2 linked regions of the Microbaculum marinisediminis genome follow. The protein of the gene in region 2 binds, or shares a complex with, the protein of the main gene of each other region. Links are inferred from orthologs where the notes say so. Each region holds a gene or a part of one and is shown on either strand. Other genes may lie near its edges.

Evidence for each region.
Region 1: the proteins of ccmE (region 2) and ccmB are in contact, whole or in part, in a solved structure (PDB 8CE8), measured with the Escherichia coli proteins. The link is inferred for Microbaculum marinisediminis from one-to-one orthologs.

What each region holds. Positions count from the first base shown.
Region 1 is NZ_JALIDZ010000004.1:348,207-352,916, reverse strand. What follows is about bases 877-3,767. They hold ccmB (heme exporter protein CcmB), read left to right. Parts: upstream 877-1,931; coding sequence 1,932-2,603; downstream 2,604-3,767. Other genes in these bases: MUB46_RS10540 (DsbE family thiol:disulfide interchange protein), read left to right, coding at 3,591-3,767; ccmD (heme exporter protein CcmD), read left to right, coding at 3,436-3,594; MUB46_RS10550 (heme ABC transporter permease), read left to right, coding at 2,683-3,414; ccmA (heme ABC exporter ATP-binding protein CcmA), read left to right, coding at 1,270-1,935; acnA (aconitate hydratase AcnA), read right to left, coding at 877-1,052. Also shown: more of acnA, read right to left, coding at 1-876; more of MUB46_RS10540, read left to right, coding at 3,768-4,259; MUB46_RS10535 (NUDIX hydrolase), read left to right, coding at 4,331-4,710. UniProt on the Escherichia coli protein: Required for the export of heme to the periplasm for the biogenesis of c-type cytochromes.
Region 2 is NZ_JALIDZ010000002.1:347,746-352,309, reverse strand. What follows is about bases 882-3,626. They hold ccmE (cytochrome c maturation protein CcmE), read left to right. Parts: upstream 882-1,903; coding sequence 1,904-2,350; downstream 2,351-3,626. Other genes in these bases: MUB46_RS04910 (heme lyase CcmF/NrfE family subunit), read left to right, coding at 2,544-3,626; ccmI (c-type cytochrome biogenesis protein CcmI), read left to right, coding at 882-1,846. In the rest of the region: MUB46_RS04925 (hypothetical protein), read left to right, coding at 1-444; more of ccmI, read left to right, coding at 722-881; more of MUB46_RS04910, read left to right, coding at 3,627-4,523; MUB46_RS04905 (cytochrome c-type biogenesis protein), read left to right, coding at 4,529-4,564. UniProt on the Escherichia coli protein: Heme chaperone required for the biogenesis of c-type cytochromes. Transiently binds heme delivered by CcmC and transfers the heme to apo-cytochromes in a process facilitated by CcmF and CcmH.

The DNA.
Region 1 (4,710 bases), on a different replicon or contig from region 2:
AGCTCGATACGCCCCTTGGCGCGGCCGGTCTGGTTCAGGTAGCGGATCGTGTCCTCGTCGATGGGGAAGAAGCCGCAGGTCGCGCCGTATTCCGGCGCCATGTTGGCGATCGTCGCCCGGTCCTCGAGCGGCAGGTGGTTGAGGCCGGCGCCGTAGAACTCGACGAACTTGCCGACCACGCCCTTCTGGCGCAGCATCTGGGTGACGGTCAGCACCAAGTCGGTCGCCGTCACGCCCTCCTTGAGCTTGCCCGTCAGCTTGAAGCCGATCACCTCGGGGATCAGCATCGAGATCGGCTGGCCGAGCATCGCGGCCTCAGCCTCGATGCCGCCGACGCCCCAGCCCAGCACCGACAGGCCGTTGACCATCGTCGTGTGGCTGTCCGTGCCCACCAGCGTGTCCGGGAAAGCCTGCTCCACGGTATTGGTCTTGCCCTTGGCGTCCTTGGTCTTGAACTTCTTGGTCCAGACGGTCTGGCCGAGATACTCCAGGTTCACCTGGTGGCAGATGCCGGTTCCGGGCGGCACCACGCGGAAGTTGTCGAACGCTTCCTGACCCCAGCGCAGGAAGCGGTAGCGCTCGCCGTTGCGCTCGTATTCACGATCGACGTTGACCTTGAAGGCGCGCTGGTTGCCGAACGCGTCGACGATCACCGAGTGGTCGATGACCAGATCCACCGGCACCAGCGGATTGATCTTCTTGGGATCGCCGCCGAGCGCGGTCATGGCGTCGCGCATCGCGGCGAGGTCGACGATCGCCGGCACGCCGGTGAAGTCCTGCATCAGCACGCGCGCCGGGCGGAAGGCGATCTCGCGGTCGGACGACCGCTTGCGCAGCCAGCTCGCCATCGCCTTGATATCGGCCTTCTTGACGGTGCGCCCGTCCTCGTTGCGCAGCAGGTTCTCCAGAAGGACCTTGAGCGAATAGGGAAGCGAGGAGATGTCCTTGAGACCGTTCTTCTCGGCCGCCTTGAGGCTGAAATACTCGTAGGTCTTGTTGCCGACCTTGAGGGTCTTGCGGGCTTTGAAACTGTCGAGGGAGGTGGAGGTCACTGCGTCGGCCTCTTGCGTTCGGGGGTTCAGGGCGAGATGGGGCAGCGTCCACGGTGCGCAATATGACCACGACTTACGTCGCAGGCGCCGGCCCGACTTGCCGGGTATATAGAGAATTTCTAAGAGTGGTGCCAATACGACGTGAGAAAGGCGAGGCCCGTCCCGCACATGGCGACCCGATCGCGCGCCCGATACAGATCCGCATGAGGCCGTCACCATGAAGCTGGTGGGAGACGATCTCGCGTGCGTGCGCGGCGGCCGCGAGGTGTTTTCCGGCCTCGGTTTCGCGGTCGATGCCGGCGAGCTTCTGGTGCTGCGCGGCCCCAACGGCGCCGGCAAGTCGTCGCTCTTGCGCCTCGTCGCCGGGCTGGTGCCCGTGAGCGCGGGCCGGCTCCGCCTCGACGGTGCCGCCGAGGACGTGCCGGTCGGCGAGTACGCCCACTATGTCGGCCATCTCGACGCGCTGAAGCCCGCGCTCACCGTTGCCGAGAACCTCGGCTTCTGGGCCGGGATGCTCGGCCGGCGCAAGGCCGATACAGGCACTGCGCTCGCGGAGGTCGGCCTTGCCGCGCTCGCCGACTTTCCCGCCGGCATCCTGTCGGCCGGCCAGCGCCGGCGCCTTGCGCTCGCCCGCCTGATCGCCTGCGAGCGGCCGCTGTGGCTGCTGGACGAGCCGACGACGGCGATCGACGCGCAGGCGCGTGCGCGCCTATTCGACCTGATTCGCGCCCATCTCGCCGGCGGCGGCCTGGCACTCGTGGCGACCCATGACGCGCTGCCCTTCGAGACGCGGGTGCTGGAGATGGGCGGCCCCGCGCCAAACCCGGCCCGGAACGATGCCGGCGCTGAAACGGGTGCCGATACTGGAGGGGACGCGACATGACCGGCGCCGTCGCCGCCCTGTTCCGCCGCGAGATCCGCCTGTCGCTGCGCGTCGGCGGCGGCGCCATGATGGGCGCGGTGTTCTTTCTGATCGTCATCGCGCTGATGCCCTTCGCCATCGGCCCCGACCTGAACCTCCTGAAGCGGGTCGGCCCGGCGGTCCTCTGGATAGGCGCGCTGCTGGCCACCCTGATCGGCCTCGACCGGCTGTTCCAGGCCGATCACGAGGACGGCTCGCTCGACCTCCTGACCATGACCGAGACGCCGCTCGTCGTCATCGTCGCGGTGAAGGCGATCGCCCACTGGGTGACGACCGGCCTGCCGCTGGTCGTCGCCGCGCCGCTGCTCGGGCTGATGCTCAACGTCGATCCCGCCGCCCTCGGCGCCGTCGCGCTGACGCTTCTGGTCGGCACGCCGGCGCTGACCTTCCTGGGCGCCATCGGCGCGGCCCTGACGGTGGCGCTGCGCCGCGGCGGCCTGCTGGTTCCGGTGACGGTCTTGCCGCTGACGGTGCCCGTGCTCATCTTCGGCGTCGGCGCGACGGACGCGGCGATCACCGGCCCGGTGCCGATGTCGACGCCGCTTCTGGTCCTTGCCGCGTTGACGCTTCTGAGCCTCGTTCTCGCCCCGATCGCCGCCGCCGCGGCGCTGAAACTGGCGCTGGAGTAGGAATAGCCGTGCCGCGACGTTGTTTCGTATCTCAGTTCCGCCGAACTTTGTGCCATAACAGGCGGCGAAGGATCGCGTGATGATCGAACTCGCCAACCCGACCCGATTCATGGCGTACTCCGAACGCCTGCTGCCCTGGCTGTGGGCCGCGGCCGCGCTTGTCTGCGCGCTCGGCCTTTTCCTGGCCTTCCGCGCGCCCGCCGACTACCAGCAGGGCGAGACCGTGCTGATCATGTACATCCACGTGCCGGCCGCCTGGCTGGCGATGATGTGCTATTCGATCGTCGCCGTGTCGTCGCTGGGCACGCTGGTCTGGCGCCACCCGCTCGCCGACGTCTCGGCCAAGGCCGCAGCCCCGATCGGCGCCGCCTTCACCTTCCTGGCGCTGGTCACCGGCTCGCTGTGGGGCAAGCCGATGTGGGGCACCTGGTGGGTGTGGGACGCGCGCCTGACCTCGGTGCTGATCCTGTTCCTGATGTATCTCGGCCTGATCGCGCTATGGCGCGCCTTCGACGATCCCGCCCGCGCCGCGCGGCCCGTCGCGATCCTGGCGCTGGTCGGCTTCGTCAACATCCCGATTATCAAGTTCTCGGTCGACTGGTGGAACACCCTGCACCAGCCCGCCAGCGTCTTCCGCCTCGACGGGCCGACGATCGATTCCTCGATGCTGTATCCGCTTCTGACCATGGGCGTCGGCTATACGCTCCTGTTCTTCGCCCTACATACCGCGGCCATGCGCAACGAGGTGATGCGCCGCCGGGTCCGGGCGCTGCGCGTCAGGGCGGCCGGCGCGCTGGCGCCCGCGCAATGACCAGATCGAGGAGCTGAGCCAATGGTCGACCATCTCGGATTCATCGTCGCCGCCTATGCCCTGACCGCCACCGTGCTGCTCGGCCTCGTCGTCTGGGTGGTCGCCGACGGCCGCGTCCAGAAGGCGGCGCTGGCCGAACTCGACAGGCGCGGCGTGCGCCGCGCGGGCGGCAACCGATGACCGCCGAGGACACCGCTCCCGGAAAGTCGGGGCCCGGGAATCCGGCGCCCGAGAAATCCGCGCCCGCGAAAGCCGCCAGACCGAAGCGCTCGCTGCTCGGCCGCATCGTCGTCGCCACGCCGCTGGTGGTGTTCGCGGGTCTCGCCGGGCTGTTCCTGTTCCGCCTCTATGCCGGTGACCCGAGCGTCGTGCCCTCCGCCCTGATCGGCCGCGAGGTGCCCCAATTCAGCCTCCCCGCCCTCGACGGCCTGGTGGAGGACGGCAAGGCGGTGCCGGGCTTTTCGACCGACGACCTCAAGGGCCAGGGCGTGACCGTGGTCAATGTCTGGGCGTCGTGGTGCGTGCCCTGCCGCGAGGAGCATCCCTTCATCGAGGCCCTGGGCGAGGACGACCGCTTCCGCGTCTTCGGCCTCAACTACAAGGACGGCGCCGACAACGCCCGCCGCTTCCTCGGCCGCTACGGCAATCCGTTCGATGCCGTCGGCGCCGACGAGAAGGGCCGCGTCGGCATCGACTGGGGCGTCTACGGCGTGCCCGAGACCTTCGTCGTCGACAACGACGGCCGCATCGTCTTCAAGCATGTCGGCCCGCTCAACGCGCGCTCGCTGGCCGACCGGCTGATGCCCGAAATCGAGAAGGCGCTGAAGCCGAAGCCCTCTTCCTGATGAAGCACTCGTCGTGACACCGCGTCGGACGGATTGATTTTGCCGCGCGCTTGACGGCACCATTTCACGTCATGAGCGATCTCGAGCCCGACTTCCACCACACCGTCCCGCCCGGCGACACGCTGGAGCGGCGCGTGTGCACGCGCTGCGGCTTTGTCCACTACGACAATCCCAAGGTCGTCGTCGGCTCGGTGGTCCGGTCGCAGGGCGGGATCCTGCTCTGCCGCCGCGCGATCTTCCCCCGCCGCGGCTTCTGGACGATCCCCGCCGGCTATCTGGAACTGAACGAAGCCCCCGATGCCGGCGCCCGCCGCGAGGCGTTCGAGGAGGCCAACGCCGAGATCGCCATTTCCGGCATCCTCGCCGTCTATTCGGTGCCGCGGTTGTCGCAGGTGCAGGTGATCTTCCAGGCGACGCTCGCCGGCGGTTTCTCGCCCGGCGCGGAAAGCCT
Region 2 (4,564 bases):
TCGGCCGAGGTCCAGACCATTCCCGGCGCGGTGCGCCGCGCGATGCGGCCGCGCCGCCGCGACGGCGAGCCCGCCGCCGCCTCCCAGGACGACATCCAGGACGCCGAACACGCGGTGCGGCTCATGGTCGCGCTCAAGCCCTATCGCGGCGAGCTCGCCGTCAACGCGTTGCTCGGCTCCGTGGTCGGCCAGGTCGAGACATTTGTCGAGGCGGCGAATGCCGCGATCCTCCACGACATCCGCAAGTCGAGCGGTAGCGCGCTGGCCGCCGCGCGCCGCGATCTCGACGTCGCCGTGCGCATCAACACCGTGGTCTTCGGCGAAACCTACGCCTCCCTGCTCAAGCGCTCCGGCGATGCCGCCGGCCCCGTGCCCAGCCGTTTCGATCTGTACGAAGAAGACGACGCGGACGGCGAGGCCGGCGACGCCTCCGCCGCGGCCTGACCCGCCCACGCTCGATTCCCACGGCCCGATCGCCCACGCCGCGATCTCCTACGCCCTGATCCCCCACGCCTGATCCGCCGCACACTGATCCACCGCCCCAGGGCCCGGCGGGGCCGGGCTCGCGACCCGCTCCATCCCGTCTCCGCATTCCCCCGCGATAGCTGACCCACGCGATTGTTACGCCGGTGCGACGGTTTTGCGGTTTCGCAAAACGGTGACGACGCGCTATCTAGGCATCGTCGGGCGGACCCCTTCCGCCCCCGGACGGAGCGCACCTATGGTCCTTTGGGTGGTTTTCGCGGTTATGACCGGCGTCGCCATATTGGCGGTGCTGGCGCCGTTGACGCGAGGCCGCTCGCCCGCGCGGAGCGGGCAGGAGTCCGATCTGGCCGTCTACAAGGACCAGTTGCGCGAAATCGACGCCGATCTTGCGCGCGGCGTGATCGATGCCTCCGAGGCCGAGGCAGCACGCGCCGAGGTCGGCCGCCGGCTTCTGGCCGCCGACCGGGCCGCCCGGGACGCGCGGGTCAGCGCCGCTCCGGTATCGCGGGCGGCGGTCACGGCCGTCATCGTGCTGGTGCCGGCCATCAGCCTCGGTACCTATCTCGTGCTCGGCTCCCCCAATCTCCCCGGCCAGCCGCTGTCGGCGCGCATGGAGCGCCCGCCGCAGGAGCAGGACGTCGAGATCCTGATCGCCCGCGTGGAGGACCACCTTGCGAACGAACCTGAGGACGGGCGCGGCTGGGAGGTGCTGGCACCGGTCTACATGCGGCTCGGCCGCTTCGACGAGTCCGTCAACGCCTACGCCAATGCCCTGCGGCTGCTCGGCTCGACCGCGGAGCGCGAGGCCGACTACGGCGAGGCGCTCGTGACCGCCCGCGACGGCGTCGTCAGCGAAGAGGCGCGTGCCGCCTTCGCCCGCGCGCTGAAGCTCGATCCGAGGATGCCGAGGGCGCGGTACTTCGTCGCGATCGCGGCCGAACAGGACGGCGATACGGACACGGCGAAACGGCTCTGGCGTGCGCTTCTGCTGGATTCCCCGGCCGGTGCGCCGTGGCGCGCGACGGTGGAACAGCGGCTGGCGGCGCTGGACGGCCCGAATGCCCCAGATCCCAGCGCCCTAGGTCCCAGTGCCGAGGACATTGCCGCCGCCCAGGATATGTCGGCCGAAGATCGCGGCCAGATGGTCGCCGGCATGGTCGAGCGTCTGGCCGGCCGCCTGGCCGAGGACGGCAAGGATCTCGAGGGTTGGTTGAGGCTGGCGCGCGCCTATGTTGTGCTGGGCGACCCCGACAAGGCCCGCGAGGCCCTGGCTTCGGCGCGGGAAAATTTCCCGGACGACGCGGCGGCGGCCGGCCGGATCGACGACGCGGTCAGGTCGCTCGGGCTCGGAAGCACGTGAGCGCCGCCATGACGTCGCAATATTGGTCGTGAGGCGGATAGAGAGGTTGAAACGCGAATGACCCGCAAGCAGCGTCGCCTGGTTCTGATCGGCGTGGCCGGCGTCGTCCTGTTTTCCGCCGTCGGGCTGATGCTGGCGGCGTTCCAGGACAATATCGTCTTCTTCAACAGTCCCAGCGACGTCATCGCCAACAAGACGGCGCCGGGCAAGCGCATCCGGCTCGGCGGCCTCGTCGAGGACGGCAGCGTCCAGCGCATGGACGGCACCACGGTGCGCTTCACCGTCACCGACACCGCCAACGTGATGCCGGTGGTCTATACCGGCCTGCTGCCGGACCTGTTCCGTGAAGGGCAGGGCGTGGTCACCGAAGGCGCGATCGGCGCGGACGGGGTCTTCGTCGCCGACACCGTGCTTGCCAAGCACGACGAGAACTACATGCCGCGCGAGGTCGCCGACGCGCTCAAGCAGGACGGCCACTGGATGGGCGAGGAGCAGGCCCAGTGAACGGGACCGTCCGCGCCCGCCGCCCCAGGGCCGCCATCCGAGCCGCGATAGGGGCTTTGGTGGCGACGGGGACAAGCGACGGCACAGTCGCGCGCGAACGGACGACGAAGTCGAAGATGCGCCCTGGGATGCGCCCTGGACAGGCTCCAGGTGGCGCTGCGAGGATTGCCGCCAACCTGGAAGGGAAATAGCCGTGGTTCCGGAGATCGGCCATTACGCTCTCGTTCTGGCGTTCGCGCTGGCGCTGGTGCAATCGGTGCTGCCCCTGTGGGGCGCGCGGCGCGGCGATCAGGCGCTGATGTCGGTGGCGCCGCCGGCGGCCGTCGGCCAGTTCCTCCTCGTGCTGGTGGCCTTCCTGATGCTGATGGTCGCCTATCTCCAGTCCGACTTCTCGGTGGTCAACGTCTGGGAGAACTCCCATTCGGCCAAGCCGCTCTTGTTCAAGATTTCCGGCGTGTGGGGCAACCACGAGGGCTCTATGGTCCTGTGGGTGCTGATCCTCGCCTTCTTCGGCGCCTTGGTCGCGCTCTTCGGCGTCAACCTGCCCGATACCCTGCGCGCGACCGTCCTGTCGGTGCAGGCCTGGATCGCGGCGGTCTTCCTGCTGTTCATCCTGGGCACCTCCAACCCGTTCCTGCGCATTCTCAATCCGCCGGCGGAGGGCAGCGACCTCAATCCGATCCTGCAGGACGTCGGACTGGCGATCCATCCGCCGCTACTCTACGGCGGCTATGTCGGCTTCTCGATCGCCTTCTCCTTCGCCGTCGCCGCGCTGATCGAGGGGCGCGTCGATGCCGCCTGGGCGCGCTGGGTGCGGCCGTGGACGCTGGCCGCCTGGTGCTTCCTGACGCTGGGCATCTCGGTGGGCTCCTACTGGGCCTACTACGAGCTCGGCTGGGGCGGCTGGTGGTTCTGGGACCCGGTCGAGAACGCCTCGTTCATGCCCTGGCTCGCCGGCACGGCGCTGCTGCACTCGGCGATCGTCATGGAAAAGCGCAACGCGCTGAAGATCTGGACGATCCTGCTCGCCATCCTGACCTTCTCGCTGAGCCTGCTGGGCACCTTCCTGGTGCGCTCCGGCGTGCTGACTTCCGTCCACACCTTCGCCTCCGACCCGACCCGCGGCGTGTTCATCCTCGCCATCCTGGTCCTCGCCGTCGGCGGGGCGCTGACGCTGTTCGCCTGGCGCGCGGGATCGTTGCAGACCGGCGGCGTCTTCGCCCCGATCAGCCGTGAGGGCGCGCTGGTGCTCAACAACCTGCTGCTGACGGCTGCCTGCGGCGTGGTCCTGGTCGGCACCCTCTATCCGCTGGCGCTCGAGGCCGTGACCGGCGACAAGATCTCGGTCGGCCCGCCGTTCTTCGACGCGACCTTCGCCCCGATCATGGTGCCGCTGCTGATCGCGGTGCCGTTCGGGCCGATGCTGGCCTGGAAGCGCGGCGATCTCTATGCCGCCACGCAGCGCCTGATGGTCGCCGCCGGCATCGCGCTCGCCGTCATGATCGGCGCCTACGCCTACGCCTATGGCGGCCCCGTGCTGGCCCCGGTCGGCATCGGCATCGGCGCCTGGCTGATCCTCGGCGCGATCTCGGAGATCACCTTTCGCTCGAAGCTGTTTTCCAGTCCGCTCGCCACCGGCCTGCGCCGCGCCGCCGGCCTGCCGCGCTCGGCCTGGGGAACGGCGCTCGCCCATATGGGGGTCGGCGTCACCGTCATCGGCATCGTCGCGGTGACGGCCTACGAGACCGAGACGATCGTCGCGATGAAGCCTGGCGACACGATCGACGTCGCCGGATACGAGCTCACCCTGGACGGCTTCTCGCCGTTCCAGGGACCGAACTACCGCGACCAGGTCGGCCATATCACGGTGCGCAGGGGCGGCGCCGAGATCGGCGTGCTCAATCCCACCCGCCGCGTCTACCTGGCCAGCGGCCAGCCGACGACGGAAACCGGCATCCGCACCATGGGCTTCAGCCAGCTCTACGTTTCGCTGGGCGAGGGCAGCGGCGACGGCTCGGTCGCCGTGCGCGCCTATTACAAGCCGCTGGTGACGCTGATCTGGCTCGGCACCATCTTCATGACCGTCGGCGGCGTGGTGTCGCTGTCCGACCGGCGCCTGCGGGTCGGCGCGCCGCGTCGGGCCCGCGCGCGGGCTCCGGTCCCGGCGGAGTAGGTCCCATGCGCCGCCTTGTTCTCGCCCTTGCCGTCTTCGCC